3 regions of the Pseudomonas caspiana genome follow, and region 2 is predicted to be linked to each of the others. Evidence: riboswitches for the same ligand, from Rfam matches in the RefSeq annotation. Region 2 holds a riboswitch; each other region holds the start of a gene.

Region 1 (6,524 bases), 2.0 Mb from region 2:
GCCGTGATAAGCCACCGCATTCATGGTGGTCACCGCACGGCCATGAATAATCACCTGCGCGCCGGTATCGCTGTTGGGCTTGAGCAAGACCGGATTCATGTCGGTATGCGGCTGCAGTCCGCAAGCCTGGGCCTGCACCGCCTGGGCACGGCCGATTTCGCCACCGTCCGCCGTCACCGCGCTGTTGAGCGCCATGTTCTGCGGTTTGAACGGCACCACGGCAACGCCCTGACGCGTCAGCCAGCGACACAGCGCCGTTACCAGCGTACTTTTGCCCGCGTCGGACGTGGTGCCCTGCACCATCAACGTAGTCATGGCTGCTCCTGGCTGGGCAGGCTTTGGTTGAACTCGATCAGCGCCTTCTCCAGACGCTGCCAGTGGGCTTCAGTGTCCGGCAGACCGAAGCGCAGACTGCCATCGAGCGGGTTATCGCTGACGAACAAGCGCAACAGAATGCCGCGCCGGGCGCAGAACTCATGCAGCACCTCCGCATGCGGGGTGATGACCCGTTGAAACAGCGCGCTGCCACCGCTTGGCTGAAGCCCGTGGCGCGTAAGGACCTGTACAAGCCGCTCACTGGCCTGATCAGTGCGGCTACGTTGCGCGAGGTGCCCCTGAACATCCTTAAGGCAGGCTTCGCCGATAATTCGCGTGGGACCGCTGACGCTCCAGGGGCCGATTTCCTGAGCCAGGGATTTGAGCAAACCCGGCTCAGCCAGTACAAATCCCAACCTCACACCGGCAAGCCCGAAGAACTTGCCAAACGAGCGCAGCACGATCAGACCGGCCAAGCCGGTGTGGGCCGCAAGGCTCAAGTCCGGCGTGTTGTCCATAAAGGCTTCATCGACCACCAGCCAGCCACCCCGCTCTGCCAGCCGTGCTTGCCACTTCAACAAGCGTTCCGGGGTGAGCATCAAGCCGGTTGGATTGTTCGGGTTAACCACTACCAGTACGTCGAGGCTGTCGAGGAAGTAATCCACTTCATGCTCAAGCACTTCGCGCACTAAAAAGCCCGCGCTGCGCCAGGCATGAGCGTGCTCGGCATAGCAAGGCGACAACACGCCGACCTTACCGGCACTGCGCAAACGCGGCAGGGCCTGAATCGCTGCCTGGGAACCGGCGACCGGTAACGCTCGCGCTGCGCCGTAATAAACACAGGCGGCTTGCTCCAGACCGTCATCGGCTTCAGGCAAACGATGCCAGGCGGCTGCCGGGATCGCTGGAATCGGGAACGCCCACGGTGCAATGCCCGTGGACAGGTCCAGCCAGTCAGCTTCATCGATGCCGTATTGCCTGGCTGCCCTGCGCAGGCGACCGCCATGTTCAAGCATAAAATTCGGCTCCAATGCACAACACTAACAACCATAACCACACACCGCGCTGCACCAATTGCCAGCCGCGATCAATGGAATTAGCGTCAGCGGGCACACCTTCACCCAACTGCGGACGCTGATGCAGTTCGCCGTGATAAATCGCGGCACCGCCCAGTTCGACACCCAGAGCACCCGCGCCAGCGGCCATCACCGGCCCGGCGTTTGGGCTGTCCCAGGTCGGGCCTTGAGTGCGCCAGCAGCGCAGAGCCAGACGGGTTTTGCCTAGCAACGCGTAGGTCAGCGCCACCAGCCTTGCAGGAATGTAGTTGAGCACGTCGTCAATCTTTGCCGCCGCCCAGCCAAAACGCTCGAAACGCTCATTGCGATAACCCCACATGGCGTCCAGCGTATTGCTCAATCGGTACAAGACCACGCCCGGCGCCCCGGCAACCGCAAACCAGAACAACGCAGCAAACACCGCATCACTGCCGTTCTCCAGTACCGACTCAGTGGCGGCGCGGGCGACTTCGGTGGCGTCCAGTTCCGAGGTCTGGCGACTGACCAGATAGCCGACCCGACGGCGCGCCTCTTCAAGGTCGTCCGAGCGTAACGCCTGAGCCACCGGCTCAACGTGCTCGCCCAGACTGCGTAAACCCAGTGCGCAATACAGCGCAAGGATTTCCACCAGCCAGCCAATGTAAGGCAGCCAACTCAACGCAGTCGCCAACAGGGTCAACGGGATAACCGCGATAAACCACGCCGTGACGCCATGGCTACGCCAGCCGCGACCGCCCGAATTGAAACGCTTCTCTATCCGGTCAGCGTAACGACCAAAGGCGACCAATGGATGAGCACGCTTCGGCTCGCCCAGCAACGCATCCAGCGCCACCCCGGCAACACTCAACAGCGCCACACTCATTGATCCGCTCCCCATTGGTTTTCAAACAGCATTTCGTTCAGCGGGCGCTCTTTGCCCCAGCCTTCCATGACCAGCATCGGCACCGGATAAAACTCGGTCACCGGCCCCAGACACAGAATCGCCAAAGGTTTCGCACCCTCGGGCATGCCCAGCAAGTCAGCCAAAGCTTGTGGTTCAAACAGAGAAACCCAGCCCATACCCAGCCCTTCGGCACGCGCTGCCAGCCACATGTTCTGAATGGCGCAGGACAACGACGCCAGGTCCATTTCCGGCAGTGTGCGACGGCCGAAAATGTGTTTTTCGCGATCATCCATCAGCGCGGCAACGAGGACTTCTGCGCAATCGTTGATGCCTTCGACTTTAAGCTTCATGAAGTCATCGGCGCGTTCGCCCAAGGCCTCGGCGGTACGAATCCGCTCCGCCTCAACCTGCGCCTGAATGTTCGTACGCAACGTCCGGTCGGTGATGCGAATAAACCGCCAGGGCTGCATCAAGCCCACGCTGGGTGCCTGATGCGCCGCTTCGAGCAGACGTGTCAGCAACTCGGGCGCGACGCTGCCACCGCTGAAATGCCGCATGTCCCGTCGCTCGGCAATGGCGCGATAGACCGCAGCACGTTCTTCGGCGCTGTACGCGTGATCACTCATGGTTTGAAAAGCGCCGCAACCGCCTGGGGATTGGAAGGGAAATAGAAATGCACATAGGACGCCGTCATGCGCCCGTCGCGATAGACCGCCTCCGCGCCGCGCCCACCATTGGGGCTTAAACCACGGGCGATGGGCTGCAACTCGGTGCTGGTCAGCGAATGGTGATAAGTGTGGCCGCGTAGCTCGCCTTCGGGCAATGCGACGTTTTGTAGCGCCAGGGCTGCCAGACGTTTCTGCATCACGGCCTCGCCCTTCAGCAAGCCAACCAGCTCAACCCGCAGCCCGTCGACATCGGTCAAGGCATCAAGCAGATACAACATGCCGCCGCATTCAGCCAGCAACGGTTTGCCTGCCTGGTGGTGTTCGCGGATGGCGGCCAGCATTGACGTGTTCTGGCTCAACGCGACGTGATGCAACTCTGGGTAACCACCCGGCAAATAGAGACTGTCCGCTTCAGGTAAAACGCTGTCGCGGATCGGCGAGAAGAACACCAGCTCTGCGCCCATCGCCCGCAGCAAATCCAGACTCGCGCCATAGGTGAAGGCGAAGGCTTCGTCATGAGCGATGGCGATGCGTACACCTTCAAGCAGTGGTTCGGCCGGAATAATGTCCGGGGCGGCGAAGGTCACGGCGGGCGGCAAGGCCACTTCGCAGGTGCTGGCCAAGGCATTTGCGGCTGCGTCGAGGCGCAGGTCCAGGTCATTCAGTTCGCTGGCCTGTACCAATCCGAGATGACGGCTTGGCAGTTCGATTCCGGTTTCACGAGACAGCGCGCCATACCAGCGCAGACCTTCGGTCAGGCTGCCTTCAAGCAATTGCGCATGCCGCACGGTGCCGACGCGGTTGGCCAGTACACCAGCGAACGGCAGGTCCGGCTGGTAGCGCGCCAACCCCAGGGCCAACGCACCAAATGTCTGGGCCATGGCTGTGCCATCGATCACGCCCAATACGGGCACACCAAAATGACGAGCCAGGTCAGCGCTGGACGGCGTGCCGTCGAACAGGCCCATCACGCCTTCGATCAGAATCAGATCGGCCTCGCCCGCAGCCTGCCACAACAGGCGACGGCTTTCATCAGCGCCCACCATCCACAGGTCGAGCTGATAGACCGGCGCACCGCTGGCCCGCTCAAGAATCATGGGGTCGAGAAAGTCCGGCCCACACTTGAACACCCGAACCTTGCGGCCCTGATTGCGATGCAGGCGAGCCAGTGCAGCGGTGACGGTGGTTTTGCCCTGGCCCGAAGCGGGCGCGGCGATTAGAACTGCCGGACAGTGGCGCGGCTCGCTCATGAAAGTATGCTCACAGCTCTATGCCTTTCTGGGCGCGAATGCCTGCCTGGAAGGCGTGCTTGACCACAGTAATTTCGGAAACCGTGTCAGCCATGTCGATCATTTCCGGCTTGGCGCCGCGACCAGTGACGATCACGTGCTGCATCGGCGGACGCGCCTGCAAGTCACTGAGCACTCGCTCGATATCCAGATAACCGTGCTTGAGGGCGATGTTCAGTTCGTCCAGCACCACCAGACCAATGGCCGGATCACGAAGCATTTCCAGGGACACTTCCCAGGCGGCTTCGGCTGCGGCGATATCGCGCTGGCGGTCCTGGGTTTCCCAGGTGTAGCCCTCGCCCATCACGTGGTAACGAACCTGCTCGGGGAAACGCCGAAAGAAGAATTCTTCGCCGGTGCTGTTACTGCCCTTGATGAATTGCACGACGCCACATTGCATACCGTGGCCCATCGCACGGGCGAGCATGCCGAAGGCGGAGCTGCTTTTGCCTTTGCCGTTGCCGGTCAACACCAACAGCAAACCGCATTCGTTAGGGGCGCTGGCAATACGCTCATCCATGACGGCTTTCTTGCGCAGCATGCGCGCCAGATGGCGTTCGTCACGTTCAGGGGATTCGTTCATCTCAGCTCTCCGCTTGAGGGCACGCGAAAGCAGACGGAAGGCAAAGCAAAGACTGACAGCACGACCACAGGTCATGCGCAGAGCATCGCCCGCCGTGATGCTGTTGAATGGATCAGGCCGGTCTCCGGGCTCATGAGCGGGCGAACCCGGCTGCGCGCCTTCCCATGCCGGAGCACAGTGGCAGATTGCGCAGTTTTCACTCATTTACCGTTGCGGGGGCAGCGCCGGAATAGCTCGAAAAAAAGCGAACGCACCGGCTTCCCTGTTTCACTCAATCAGTCCGCAGACGTTGAGCACCTGAAACAAGCGCGCAGGTTAGAGCGTTGACCCGGGAGCGTCAATCAACACAGGGGTTGAACCTCAACAGAGTGAGGGCCTCTACCCCTTAATGCACCACTGCCCGTAACGGAGATCCACCATGTTCACGCTCAAACCGCACTACGCCGTCTTGCTCGTGCTTGCCGCTGGCCTCGCGGGCTGTGGCGAGTCCTCGACCTTGCAAGTCACCGACGGCACAGGCCCGGCTCCGAAGCTACCAGAGCCCAACAAGACCCTGATCCCGACCGTCAACATCGCACCGGCCGTCGGTTGGCCGCAGGGTGGCAAGCCTGTCGCGGCAGCGGGCACCCAGGTCGCCGCCTTCGCTGAAAACCTTGATCACCCGCGCTGGCTGTACGTGCTGCCCAACGGCGATGTATTGGTCGCCGAAACCAATTCGCCGCCCAAGCCCGATGACGATCAAGGCGTTCGTGGCTGGGTCATGAAAAAAGTCATGGGCCGCGCCGGGGCCGGCGTGCCTAGCCCCAACCGTATTACCCTCCTGCGAGACAAGGATCACGACGGCGTCGCAGAAACCCGCACGGCATTTCTGGAAAACCTCAACTCACCGTTCGGCATGACATTGGTCGGCAATACGCTCTATGTCGCCGACACCGACCGCCTGATCAGCTTTCCTTATAAGGATGGCGAAACGTCGATCAGCGCGCAGCCGACCAAGGTTGTCGATTTGCCAGGCGGTACGCTGAATCACCACTGGACCAAAAACGTCATCGCCAGCAAAGACGGCAGCAAGCTGTACGTCACCGTTGGCTCGAACAGTAACGTCGCAGAAAACGGCATGAAAGCCGAAGAAGGTCGGGCGGCAATCTGGGAAGTCGACCCGGTGAGCAAAACCCATCGCATCTTCGCCTCAGGCCTGCGCAACCCAAATGGCATGGACTGGGAACCAACCACCGGCAAGTTGTGGACGGCAGTCAACGAACGTGACGAAATCGGCAGCGACCTGGTACCTGATTACGTGACCTCGGTTCAGGACGGCGCTTTCTACGGCTGGCCGTACAGCTATTACGGGCAGCATGTGGACGAGCGCGTGAAACCACAAAATCCGGACCTTGTTGCCAAGGCAATCGCGCCTGACTTCGCAGTGGGCCCGCACACGGCTTCACTCGGCCTGGTGTTCGCCGACGGCAAAACCTTACCCGCGCCATTCAACGAAGGGATGTTCATTGGCCAGCACGGTTCCTGGAACCGCAAACCGCACAGCGGCTACAAGGTGCTGTTCGTGCCGTTCAAAGATGGCAAACCAGCGGGCACGCCGATTGACCTGTTGAGCGGTTTTCTCAATGCCGATGAAAAAGCCCAAGGTCGTCCGGTCGGAGTGGTGAATGACCATCAGGGTGGTTTGCTGGTAGCCGATGATGTGGGTAACAAAATCTGGCGGGTGACGGGAGC
Region 2 (6,524 bases):
GGGCCTGCCAAGTGCATTGATTGTGCTGTCGTGCATCGCCATGGAACCGGTATTCAGGGGTAACAAGATTCTCAAGGTGCTGGGTGACTGTTCCTACTCGGTCTATCTGCTCCATGTTCTGGTGCTGTACGGCGGCTGGCTCGCCTCGCAACACTACGACCTCAATCCCTATCTGGTTTTCGCTATCTGCGTACCGGTCATCGCGCTGGGTGCATGGATCAGTTATGAATGGCTGGAGAAGGGCCTGTACCGGCGCATGAAGGGCTGGCTGGACGAAAGACGCGCCAGAAATGCTTCTCAAGCGCTTTCCTGACAAAAACACTAGGACTTTGTACGAAGCTGGGGATTGGCGTAAACTGCCCGCACGTCTGCGAGGAATTTTCATGACCGCTATTACAATTACCGATGCTGCCCACGATTACCTGGCCGATCTGCTGGAAAAGCAGAACACCCCGGGCATCGGCATCCGCGTGTTTATTACCCAACCTGGCACCCAGTACGCTGAAACCTGCATTGCCTACTGCAAGCCGGGCGAAGAAAAACCGGAAGACAAGGCCATTGGCCTGAAGAGCTTCACGGCCTGGATTGACGGCTTCAGCGAAAACTTTCTGGATGATGCCGTTGTTGATTACGCCACCGACCGCATGGGCGGCCAGCTGACGATCAAGGCACCCAACGCTAAAGTGCCAATGGTCAATGCTGATAGCCCGATCAACGAGCGCATCAACTATTACCTGCAAACCGAGATCAACCCAGGGCTGGCCAGCCACGGCGGTCAGGTCACGTTGATTGACGTGGTTGAAGAGCAGGAACAGCACATCGCTGTTCTGCAATTTGGCGGCGGTTGTCAGGGTTGCGGTCAGGCTGACGTGACGCTGAAGGAAGGCATCGAGCGCACCTTGCTTGAGCGCATTCCAGAACTGCACGGCGTGCGTGACGTGACTGACCACACGCAGAAAGAAAACGCTTACTACTAAGCTGTTTGCTGCGCAGTATCAAAAGCCCCGACGTGTTCGGGGTTTTTTGTGTGATCGGGATACCTGAGCATGCCGCGGTTATAAGTTGCAATGCTAATCCTTTGTGGGAGCTGGGCTTGCCCGCGATGAGGTTGGTTAACTTTTAGATCGCGTCACCCTCATCGCGGGCGAGCCCGGCTCCCACAGTAAATTGTGCTTAACGCGTGCCCTCATACTTCCTGAACAAATGCGCATGCCCGGCGCGGTACAGCGATGACTCGCTGAATGCATCGCTGGACAGCACACGCCCCACCAGAATCAGCGCCGTGCGGCGAAAACCTTTCTCTTCAACCCTGGCTTCGATATCCGCCAGAGTGCCGACGACCCAATCCTGATCCGGCCAACTGGCGCGATGCACCACGGCGATCGGGCAATCTGCTCCGTAGTGGGGTGTCAGTTCGGCGACGATCTTTGATAGGTTATTGACCCCAAGATGAATCGCCATGGTTGCCTTGTGACGGGCAAGATCGGCCAGCGCTTCGCCTTCGGGCATCGACGTCTTGTCCGCGTAACGGGTCAGAACGACCGTCTGAGAAATATCCGGCAGGGTCAGTTCAGTCTCCAGCAACGCAGCACAGGCTGCAGTCGCCGTAACGCCCGGGATGATCTCGAACGGAATATTCAATTCACGCAAGTGGCGAATTTGCTCGCCAATCGCGCCATACAGGCTTGGGTCTCCGGAGTGCACACGGGCCACATCCTGACCTTGTTCATGAGCGGATTTCATCAAGGCGATGATCTGTTCCAGGTGCAACTCGGCACTGTTGCTCACCTGAACCGCCTGGTGACCTTCCAGAACGGCGGCAGGCACTAGCGAGCCTGCATAGATGATCACCGGGCAACTGCGGATCAGCCGCTGGCCTTTGACTGTGATCAGCTCAGGATCGCCGGGGCCTGCGCCGATGAAAAAGACCGTCATGAAGACTCCAGATGTGAAGGGACAAAAATAGCGATTATCAGCTAATTGGCCGAGCAATGGCCAAAGCAAAAGTGGCGTGCAAGGATTTCTTGCGAGTTATCAGCAGCTCGGCAGCGCCTGACTGGCTTGCCGAAGCCAGCGCGGCGCTTTCTGCGATGCCATAGCAACCGGTGTGTTCAAAGGCGATCTCTGAGCGATGACTGAGCTGCGACTCGTAGGCGGTCAATTGTTCCGGGCTGAAGAAACTCAACGGCAAATCAAGCTCAGTCGCTAATTCCAGCAGGCCTGGCTCCTGGCTTTTCAGGTCGATAGAGGCGAGGGCGCTGATGTCTTCACGGCGCAGATCATGACTTTCAAGGCTGCGCTCAATAAGCTCCAGCAGCGCCGCTGCGGAGCAACCACGTTGGCAACCCAAGCCTGCCACCAGGATCGGCCGCTTGTTATCAAACAACATATAACTCACTGAATTGAAATGTTTTTCTGTAGGAGCTCACGAGCGCTGCGAGGCAGCGACGAGGGTGTATCCGGCGGGACGCCATCGCTGCCTCGCGGTGCTCGTGAGCTCCTACAGATCCAATGTTTGCTGCGAGCCAGCTTATGTCAAATTTGCTCAAGATCAGGCTGGGTCGAGATCAGGATTGTTGCGACGGAACAGCCACGTGCTGATCAGCCCCATGGCGATCCAGAACACCGCGTTGGTCAGCAGCGAAGCCATCACGAATTGCGACTCCAGCGCTTCTGGTGCCAGGCTTTCATGGGTTTCAGGCTGCGGAGCGCCAATGAGGTGAGGCACTACCAGAATCGCCACGCCCAAGGCTTTCAACAGCCAGTTCTGGGCAAAGACGATCAGCGCGAGAGCAACAGCCGTCGAGGCTGCCGTGCCGATCCACCAGATTTGTCGCTGATTGAGGTCCGCAGCAGCGGTGCCCGGCAGCTCAGGTGGCAGGCCCAGCGTTGGCGCCAGGGTAAACACGGCAAAACCGGCCAGCCCCCAGAACAGGCCTTGGGAGGTTTTGCCCGGCGCTCGCAAGGTGTACAGCGCCGCCAGCATCAGTGCGAAGCCGACCGCGACCACCAGATTGCCACCCGTGGTCGAGACGATGCGCTGCCAGCCGTCTTCCGGCGACCAGGCTTCGTCGTCATGCACGTGACCCGCCGGTGCGGCCTCGTCGTGAGCGTGATGATGGACCTGTTCGGCAGGTGCGTTTTCATAGGTTTCAGCCTGCAGGATCAACGGCGTAATCCAGAAACTTTGCAGCAGGGTCAACAGCAGGGCGGCAAGCAGGCCAGTAAACCCGGCCGTTTGAGCGATTCGCTTGAACATGGCGTCAGGTCTCAATGGCAAGGAAAGGCGGCGCTGTGCCGGGTATCGTGAGCGGCATTGTGTACCGCTTCGATGTGGGAGAAGCCCGCGAAGTACACCAGGCAGGCACCAAGAATCGCTGCGCTGATGGCGGCGGTCAGGCGTTGGCTTCGGGTGGTTGCAGTGCTGGCGGAATGGCTGGCTGTACTGATCGACATGGCGCTTCCCTCTGGATGTCGGCAAGCAGGCATGCGCAGCAATATCCCGCTGACGAAAGTCAGGGGAGTGCAACTGCGCCCGCCCACCGCGGGTTCGTTATTTGTTTCATGTCGGGCCGGTCTCCGGGCTTGTGAGGGGCCGAGCGCTCGATGGCGTTCAACCTGCAAGAATCGCCTTCCCATGCCGTGATCGGCACAGTGGATCTGATTCTTCGCTCACTTACCGTTGCGGGGGCAGCGCCGGACTTGCACAGACCAAAGGCCTGAACGCACCGGTTTCCCGTTTCACCCCGTGAGGGGCACCCGTAACAAGGCGTGTAGGAGAGCATGCGCCTGCATGGAACGTCAATCAGTCGATTGACCTGCCCGCAGTCACTGCGTAGCCTTGCAGGTTCGAGGTTCTCCAGCTGATCCAATGGCATGGAGCTAAGACGGGAACGCGGTCGATGCCGCGGCTGCCCCCGCAACTGTAAGCGGTGCTGATTTATCGCACAGTCTCTGCAAAGCCACTGCGCAGCCTCTGTCTGTGCGGGAAGGCGCAATGACTGCCCCGGAGATGCTCCGGGTGCGCCGCAAGCCAGGAGACCTGCCTCGATTCGGGCCTTGTGCCCGACGAATTCTCACTACAACCGGGCGGGGTGATCCGGTGGCGAATCGTATCTCTGTGGCTACACATTTGTGGCCACACAGGGTTTTCGTCCTGCTTGCCCGCCGTATTGCCAAAGGGCATCCGATGAAAACACTGGCCAAACTTCCCGTCACTATCGTTACCGGCTTCCTCGGTTCGGGCAAAACCACCTTGCTGCGCCACATGCTGGATAACGCGGAAGGTCGGCGCATCGCCGTGATCGTCAATGAGTTCGGCGAGCTGGGCATTGACGGCGAAATCCTCAAGCAATGCACCATCGGTTGCACCGAAGAAGAGGCGGTTGGCCGTGTTTACGAACTGGCCAACGGCTGCCTGTGCTGCACCGTTCAGGAAGAGTTCTTCCCGGTCATGCGTGAACTGGTGGCACGGCGTGGCGATCTGGACCACATCCTCATCGAAACCTCCGGCCTGGCGCTGCCAAAACCACTGGTACAAGCCTTCCAGTGGCCAGAAATTCGTAATGCCTGCACCGTTGATGCGGTCATCACTGTCGTCGACAGCCCCGCAGTTCTCGCAGGTACGTTTGCTGCTTTCCCTGATCAGGTCGACGCACAGCGCAAGCTGGATCCGAACCTGGATCATGAATCGCCACTGCATGAGTTGTTTGCTGATCAACTGGCCAGCGCTGATCTGGTAATCCTCAACAAGTCCGACATGATCGACGCTGCCGGTCTGGCCGCCGTGCGTGCCGAAGTCTCCGAAGAGCTGCCGCCAGCGGTCAAGGTCATCGAAGCCAGCAGCGGTCGTCTGCCTATCAATGTCTTGCTGGGCCTGGGTGCTGAATCCGAGCAGCATATCGATGGACGCAAGACCCATCATGATCATCACGAAGGCGATGACCACGATGATCACGATCACGACGCGTTCGATTCCATTTCAATCAAACTGCCCGAAGCTGACGACAGTCTGTTGCTCGATGCACTGACCCAACTGGTCGTGCAGCACGGCATTCTGCGGGTCAAGGGTTTCGCCGCCATACCGGGCAAGCCGATGCGCTTGCTGATTCAGGGCGTGGGTACGCGTTTCGACAAGCACTTCGACCGCGCCTGGGGGGCTGACGAAGAGCGCGCCACTCATTTGGTATTGATTGGCCAGAAACTCGACGCTGCTGCGCTTGAATCCCAGCTGCGCGCTGCGCTAGCGGGTTGATTCATGCATCTGCTGAGAACCCAGCCCGGTGGTTTTGTACCGGACGACAGTATTGCCGACTTGGGGCAAACCCCCGCCGAGCTGGTGATTCTCTGCAGCGGTGATTCAAGCTTGGCACTGCTCGCCGAAGCGGCTCAGCAACTGCCGGACGATTACCCGAGCTTGCGTCTGGCTAACCCGATGCAGGTTCAAAACCACGCTTCGGTCGATCTCTATGTCGATGAGGTGCTGCGCCACGCCAAAGTGATTGTGATTTCCCTGCACGGCGGGATCGGCTACTGGCGCTACGGCGTCGAGCGTCTTATGGAACTGGCAGCACGGGGCGTGCAAGTGATCATGGTGCCGGGCTGTGATCGTCATGATCCCGAACTGACTGAACGCAGCACTGCGCCCGCCGAGGATTGCCACCGGCTATGGCAATTTCTGCGTCAGGGTGGCATGCACAACGCATTGGATTTCTACCGTTGTCTTGCTACTCGTATGCTGGATCGGGATTATCCGTGGTCCGAGCCAAAAGCCTTGCCGCGTACTGCGGTTTATCATCCCCAAGGCGTCAGCACCGATCCTGAAATATGGTTCGCTGACTGGGTGGCGGATCAGCCCGTCGTCGCGCTGCTGTTCTACCGCTCGCACTTGCAGGCCGCCAATACCGCGTTCATCGACGTGTTCTGCGCTCGTTTGCAGGCGCAAGGCTTGAACCCGTTGCCTATCGCCGTGGCCAGCCTCAAAGAGGCGGGTTGCATGACGGTGGTCGAGGATTGGCTGGACGATGTGGGCGCTGAGCTGATCCTGAATACCACAGGTTTTGCTCAGTCCAGCCCGGAAACCCCGCACCTGCGACCATTCAGGCGCAATGTGCCAGTGATTCAGGCGATTTGTGCCCAGGATAACGAACCCGGCTGGCGCGCAAGCGAGCAAGGCCTGGGTGCTCGCGATCTGGCCATGCACATTGCTTTGCCAGAGCTGGACGGGCGGATTATCAGTCGGCCGATCAGCTTCAAGGATCTGGCCTGGCGCAGCGAGCGTAGTCAGTCGGATGTGGTCTGCTATCGCCCGCAGCCGGAGCGCATGGACTTTGTTGCTGAGCTGGCGCGTCGCTGGGTATTGCTTGGGCGTTTGCCGAACGCCGACAAGCGCGTTGCACTGATTCTGGCCAATTACCCCACCCGCGACGGGCGAATCGGCAATGGTGTCGGCCTCGATACGCCAGCGGCCGCACTTAATATCCTGCGTGCCATGCAGGGCGAGGGCTATCCGGTTGCCGGGTTAC
Region 3 (6,524 bases), 720 kb from region 2:
TGAAAGCAGCTTCAGCAGGCTGGACTTGCCCGAACCGTTGGGGCCGATCAGACCCAGGGTTTCACCGCGTCGTAGCTGCAGCGCGACATCCCGGACAATGGGTACGCCTTTGATCGACCAGTTCAGGCCAGAGCACGACAACACATTGCGGTCGATATCGGTCGCCGGCTGTTTCAGAGTGCTCATCGACCCCCCTTGGCTTTGATCAGGATCACGGCGAATACCGGTGCGCCGATCAGTGCGGTAATTACCCCCACTGGCAAGACCTGGCCCTTGATCGCGGTGCGAGACAGTACGTCAGCGGCAATCAGGAATACGGCTCCGGCCAATGCGCTGACGGGAATCAACCGACCGTGACGCACGCCGACCAGCAAGCGCGCCGCGTGGGGTACAACCAGACCGACAAAACCGATAGAGCCCACCAGCGAGACCATCACTGCCGTGACCAGCGCCACGGTGGCGATCAATACCACCTGAACCCGGCGCACCGGAATACCCAGGGCAGCGGCAGAATCACTGCCAAACATAAACGCATCCAGCGAGCGCCGATGCCACAGGCACACCGCCAGACCGATCACAACCACCGGCACCGCCAGCGTGACTGATTGCCAGCGCACGCCGCTGAGGTTGCCGAGCAGCCAGAACATAATGCCGCGCGCTTGTTCGGAATTTGCCGACTTGGTAATCAGAAAGGAGGTCAGGGCGTTGAACAGTTGTGAACCGGCGATGCCCGCGAGAATGATCTGCCCGCTGCCACTGACTGCGCCGGTACTGCGAGCGAGCAGAGCGACCAACACGAAAGCGGCCATGGCCCCGGCAAAGGCTCCGGCTGACAACGAGATGGCACCCGCGCCAACGCCGATGATCGCCACCAGCACGGCACCGGTCGAAGCTCCGGCGGAAATGCCCAGCAGGTAAGGATCGGCCAGCGGGTTGCGCAACAGCGATTGCAGGACCACGCCTGAAATGGCCAGACCCGCACCGCAGGCAGCCGCGACCAGTGCGCGAGTCAGGCGGTAATTCCAGACGATGCCTTCATCAATAGGGTCCAGTATGAAACCGGCGCCCCAGAGCTTGTTGGCCAGCACCTGAAACACCAGTGACAGGCTTATGGGCGTTTCACCAATCGCAATGCCCGCGACAATCGCCACCAGCAACACGGCCAGCACCCAGGCCCCGTGCAGGCAAATCTTGCGTAACAAGCGACCGGCGAACTGCGCTGTCATGGGTGCAGGTCGAACTTGTCGATGGCGCCAGCCAGTTCGTCAATGCCATCGAAGGTGCGAATCGTCGCCTCCATGGCCTGAGCATCAAGGATCACGATGCGGTTGTGTTTCACTGCATCCATGTTTTTGGTCACCGGGTCGGTCTTGAGGAATTCCAGTTTTTTCTGGAAGTCATCGGCCGGGAAGCGGCGACGGTCCATCCGTGCGAGTACCAGAATCGTCGGGTTGGCCTTGGCGATGGTTTCCCAGCCCACGGTAGGCCACTCTTCATCGGACTCTACGATATTGCGGATGCCCAGGGTGTCCATCATGAACGCCGGGATGCCTTTGCGTCCGGCTACATAAGGGTCGACATTGAGGTCTGCGCTGGAAAACCAGAACACTGCCGAAGCGTCCTTCAAGTGTTTGTCTTTGACGCTGGCCTGAGCCTTGGCAAGGCGTGCTTGCAGGTCTGCGTTCAACTCATTGCCACGGGCCTGGACGTCGAAGATCTGCGCCAGTTGATCGACGGTTTTGTACAGGCTGTCGATGGAGAAGGGCCGCAGGCGCGTGCCGTCTGCCCCCACCAGATTGTCTTTGCCTTCGCAGTCAGATGGCATGAGGTAGGTGGGGATTTTCATTTCGCTGAACTGCTGCCGGGTGCCGACCACGCCTTGCGGGCCAACCATCCATTCGAATTGCACCGCCACCAGTTCAGGGCGCTTGTTGATCACCGCTTCGAAGCTCGGATCGTTATCGGCCAGACGCGGGATTTTGTCGTTGAGGTCCTTGAACTGCGGCAGCACGTTGTTGAACCACAGTGAAGTCCCGACCACTTTGTCGGCCAGCCCAAGGGAATAGAGGATTTCAGTCGCTGACTGGCCAATGGTCACGGCTTTGCCGGGGGCCTTGGCGAAGGTAAGCGGTACCCCGCAGTTATCGAGGGTCAGCGGGTACTTTGTTGCAAGGGCAGGGGCCGGACTGGCAGCCAGCGTCAGTGCGCAGAAACCCAGGCCAGCGAGCAATACAGCAAAACGAGGCAAAGACATGAAAAACGATCTCCATTCGAACGGTTATCCGTACGATGGTGTTCTGGCTGGATACACATCACGACTGCTGCTGGCGAAGGCTCGGCAGGGTCAATCAATCACGGCTGCGCCGCCGTGCTGACGGATGTACTCCCCGGACACCCCGCCGGTGGGTCAATTGCCAGAAAGCACGTGACCGCTTCACGGGGTTGCGCCCGCAGCGATGGTGTAGCTTCCTGATGTCGGCAGGTCTCCTGACTGACGCATCATCGCCATGCTCGGGCCTTCCCGGTTTTATCCAGTGGCATCTATGGAGCAGGGCTCAGCGCCTACAGTTGCGGGGGCAGTTCCGGTTGACGACCCTTGGGCCATCACGGATTCCCTATTAATCCCGTTTGGAAACCGACGGGCGGCATGGTAATGGATAAGCTCAAAAGAGTGGTGATTTTTCCTGTTTTGGCCAGCACCCTTCATTTTTTTATCGTGCGTTTCGCTCGCTCGGCGCATGATGCAAGCCGTAACTGGACGGGTGTTAACCGCTCCCGGTGGTGAACCTTCTCGACCGATGGCCGGTCGATAGTGCATCCAACCAGGCTTACACTGGTCCGCTTCACCTTTTGGAGACATTTTCCTGTGATATCGACTCAACGAGTGGCCTGGCTGAAAGCCTGGGGTGCCCACGGTTTTACCGCCACCGGCGTGGTCATTGCATTCCTGGCGACCATTGCCCTGTTCGATGACCAGGCCAAGGCGTGCCTGCTGTGGCTGGGCCTGGCGCTGGCGGTGGATGGCGTTGATGGATCGCTGGCGCGCAAATTCAACGTGCAGTCGGTATTGCCGGGCTTTGACGGTTCGGTTCTGGATCTGGTGATTGATTACCTGACCTATGTATTTATTCCGGCGTTGTTCATTTATAGCTACATCCCGCTGCCGCCTTATACGTTGTTGCTGAGCACGGCGATCATTCTGGTTTCGTCGCTGTTTTGTTTCTGCAATCTGGAAATGAAGAGCAAGGACAATTATTTCCAGGGCTTCCCCGCAGCCTGGAACGTGGTGGCACTGTGTCTGTACATCATTCAGCCGTCGCCTTGGGTGACGTTCCTGACGATTATTGGCCTGGCATTGCTGACGTTGACCCGGATGAAGTTTCTCCATCCGTTCCGGGTACGACGTTTCATGCCGCTCAATATTGTGGTGACGACCATCTGGTTGATCAGCAGCGCGTTGCTGATCATTAACCATCCGCATAACGGTCCAGTAGTCATGGGCGTGTGGTTCACCATGTCGGCGTACTTTATCGGTATCTGCCTGTGGCGTACTTCGCTGGAGTATTGGGGTAAGTGGCGGGCTTGAGTACTGCTTGAAGGATCTGTAGGTGCTCGTGCGCTCCTACAGGTCCAATGTTTGCCGCACGACAGCGATTGCATTTCTGACAATTTCCCTCCCAGCAATACCGACTATCAAGAGCAGTGATTTCTGCGTAAACGGCCCCGGGCGTAACCTTTGTTCATTCCCGAAATGAACCCGATCCGGAGGCTCTCATGAACCGCATTTACGCTTTTGCCCTGTTGTTGACCGTTGCTGTTGTCTCCGGTTGCTCCACCCATCACGCCGTTGAGCTGCGCCCTTACACTGCTCAGGAAACTCACCAGTTGGCGATGGAAGATCTGAATCGCCGTGGGCTGTCTTTTGATGAGTATCAAATCGCCAAGGCCAAACTGCTGGCTGAGCCGCAGATGCAAGCGGTTCGCGAATTCGACAGCCGTGGCGAGATCAGCGCTGATAACGCTGAGGTCGGCCAGGATCGTCAGGGTTAATCCGCTAGATACAGTTCTGAATAAAACGGTATCTACCCGGAACTGTGCCGGCTGAATCTTCACCTGACTGTTCGTGTGTTTTTGGTTGTCGGTTCGATAGAGTGAAGGCCTGCCCTTTGAAGTCTGGACCGCTCCATGTCGCTTTCCCTCGATCTACTGCTTGCCTTTGCCCTGTTTGCATTCGTCACGTCGGTGACGCCCGGACCCAACAATATGATGCTGCTGGCCTCGGGTGTGAACTTCGGGTTCAACCGGACGGTGCCGCACATGTTGGGTATTTGTTGCGGGTTTTTCAGTCTGGTGCTGGCAGTGGGACTGGGCTTGGGTGCCGCCTTTCAGGCGTATCCGCTGCTGTACACCGTCCTGCGCTATGTCGGCGCGGCCTATTTGCTGTATCTGGCGTGGAAAATCGCCACGTCTGGTCCGGCGTCTGACGCCACGGGCCAGGAGGGCAAGCCGCAGACATTTATCCAGGCCGCACTGTTTCAGTGGGTCAACCCCAAGGCTTGGGTAATGGCCGTCGGTGCGATCAGCACTTACACGCCGCTGCAGGGGTACTTCACCAATGTGGTGATCATCTCGGCGGTGTTTGCGCTGATCAACCTGCCAACGGTCAGTATCTGGACGGCTTTCGGTAGTCTGCTGCGCAACGCACTGCGCGATCCGTTCTGGCTGCGGGTGTTTAACTGGGGGATGGCGGTGCTGTTGGTGGTTTCGCTGTATCCGATGTTGAAGGGGTGATGGCCTGAAGTCTTACGCTAATCAATTGTGGGGGCCGAGCTTGCTCGCGATACAGGCGCTGCAATTTCGGCGTTGAACCGCAGCGCTCTTATCGCGAGCAAGCTCGGCTCCCACAGGTTTACCCGTTCACAACGCCAATCGCAAATGCCCTCCGGCCTGTTTCTGCCGCGCTTGAACGCGATGCTGCAGACCCAGGTAGAAATGCTCCAGGCCTTCCTGCAAACGCTCCTGAAGAATGTCGTCCAGATCGCCGCCTTGTTCGTTATCGGCGTAGCTGATCTGGCTGTCGATCGCGAAAATTCCGTGCAGGACTTCCTGGCATTTAAGCGCCGATAACACCGGCTTAAGCGCGTAATCCACCGCCAACATATGTGCGATGCTGCCACCGGTGGCCAATGGCAAAACCACCTTGCCGTGCAGAGACCGCTCAGGAAGCAGGTCCAGCAGGGTTTTCAGTGCACCTGAAAAAGAGGCCTTGTACACCGGCGTACCAATCAGCAACCCGTCGGCCTGTTTGACGGCTTCGATGAAGTCCAGCACTTGCGGGCTGTCGAAGTGGGCGAAGATCAGATCTTCAGCGTTGAAATCGCGGATTCGCAGGGTAGTGACGTCTACACCTTTGGCGCGCAGCCAACGGCCCGCGTGTTCCAGTACCACGCCTGAGCGGGATTTAAGGGCGGGGCTACCTGACAGTGAAACTACTAACATGCTGAATTCCTTGAAAAAGCGTAGGCAAGTCAAAGCAGCATGCATGCCAGCGCGGATTAATTATTCAAGTTATTGAAATTAAAAATAAATATCTGTGAATCCCGGTCCTGACAACATCGCGGGATGCTCAATGCCACCCTCAACTGTTGATTCGCTGTTGCTGTGGCAACACTTGCTGCCAAATCGCAGGCAAAAAAATCCCCGCAATCGGCAGATGCGGGGACGTTTTTGTGACGGATGTCAGTTTCTGAAAGCAGCGCCTGTCTGGATGACGTTGGCTGAGCCGAGCAGTTGGCTGACGAAGCGGCTCCAGCGGGTGATGTCCGCCGGGCCGACAAATATGACGTCCTGGGCCTGGAGTTCAAACTCCTTGGCCAGCAGGTAGGCAGTCGGTTTTTTTGCCAGGAGGTGATAGACCGTTGAACGGGCGTTGGCCTGGTTTTCGGCACCGCGGATCACATACACCGCGTCACCGTCAGCGCTGTCCGGGCTCAGGCCGCCGGAGTTACCCAAGGCTTCGAGCAGTGTCACGCTGGTGGTCCCGAAGGAGATGACCTGCGGCCGCTGGACTTCGCCCAGCACGTAGATCTTGTTCTTGGAGTTACTGTTCAAGTGCAGATAGTCGCCATTTTTCAGGAAGACCTTACTCAGTTGCGAATCCTTGCGGTTCAGCGAGTCGACATCGATCACATAGTCCTTGCCATCGCGGCGCAGGGTCAGCCCTGCGAGGTTGGCGTCAGTCAGATCGAGGCCTGCGGTGCTGATTGCCTGCACCAGACTCAATGGAATATTGGTGATCGGCTGCGGACCGGGACTTTTGAACGAACCCGAAAGCAGGATGCGCTGGCTGTTGTAGCGCAGTACTTTGACGTCAACCTTGACCTCAGTGTATTGCGGCGACAAGCCCATGCGCAGTTGTTCGCGGATTTGCCCAACGGTCTTGCCACCGGCCTGGATTCTGCCCACATAAGGGAAATAGAGCGTGCCGTCGCTCAATACTTCCCTGCTGTTGGCGTCGAGTTGGT

Evidence for each region. A riboswitch is a leader RNA that binds a small molecule or an ion and turns the genes downstream of it on or off. The one in region 2 is predicted to bind cobalamin.
Region 1: another riboswitch for cobalamin. It lies ahead of cobO (cob(I)yrinic acid a,c-diamide adenosyltransferase); the one in region 2 lies ahead of ABRP31_RS15045 (CbtB-domain containing protein).
Region 3: another riboswitch for cobalamin. It lies ahead of ABRP31_RS18290 (ABC transporter substrate-binding protein); the one in region 2 lies ahead of ABRP31_RS15045 (CbtB-domain containing protein).

Annotation. Positions count from the first base shown of each region.
Region 1 covers NZ_CP167995.1:1,295,775-1,302,298, reverse strand. Annotated here, with positions in the region: gene ABRP31_RS05905 (cobyric acid synthase) at 1-315, opposite strand, end outside; gene cobD (threonine-phosphate decarboxylase CobD) at 312-1,331, opposite strand; gene cbiB (adenosylcobinamide-phosphate synthase CbiB) at 1,324-2,232, opposite strand; gene bluB (5,6-dimethylbenzimidazole synthase) at 2,229-2,879, opposite strand; gene ABRP31_RS05885 (cobyrinate a,c-diamide synthase) at 2,876-4,171, opposite strand; gene cobO (cob(I)yrinic acid a,c-diamide adenosyltransferase) at 4,182-4,793, opposite strand; cobalamin riboswitch at 4,891-5,109, opposite strand; gene ABRP31_RS05875 (sorbosone dehydrogenase family protein) at 5,212-6,524, shown strand, end outside.
Region 2 covers NZ_CP167995.1:3,274,057-3,280,580, reverse strand. Annotated here, with positions in the region: gene ABRP31_RS15070 (acyltransferase) at 1-313, shown strand, start outside; gene nfuA (Fe-S biogenesis protein NfuA) at 384-977, shown strand; gene cobM (precorrin-4 C(11)-methyltransferase) at 1,174-1,935, opposite strand; gene ABRP31_RS15055 (cobalamin biosynthesis protein) at 1,973-2,389, opposite strand; gene ABRP31_RS15050 (CbtA family protein) at 2,552-3,259, opposite strand; gene ABRP31_RS15045 (CbtB-domain containing protein) at 3,271-3,456, opposite strand; cobalamin riboswitch at 3,553-3,778, opposite strand; cobalamin riboswitch at 3,836-4,065, shown strand; gene cobW (cobalamin biosynthesis protein CobW) at 4,190-5,254, shown strand; gene cobN (cobaltochelatase subunit CobN) at 5,258-6,524, shown strand, end outside.
Region 3 covers NZ_CP167995.1:3,993,702-4,000,225, reverse strand. Annotated here, with positions in the region: gene ABRP31_RS18300 (ABC transporter ATP-binding protein) at 1-186, opposite strand, end outside; gene ABRP31_RS18295 (iron chelate uptake ABC transporter family permease subunit) at 183-1,226, opposite strand; gene ABRP31_RS18290 (ABC transporter substrate-binding protein) at 1,223-2,254, opposite strand; cobalamin riboswitch at 2,460-2,655, opposite strand; gene pcsA (phosphatidylcholine synthase) at 2,867-3,586, shown strand; gene ABRP31_RS18280 (hypothetical protein) at 3,775-4,050, shown strand; gene ABRP31_RS18275 (LysE family translocator) at 4,186-4,791, shown strand; gene ssuE (NADPH-dependent FMN reductase) at 4,918-5,499, opposite strand; gene ABRP31_RS18265 (polysaccharide biosynthesis/export family protein) at 5,740-6,524, opposite strand, start outside.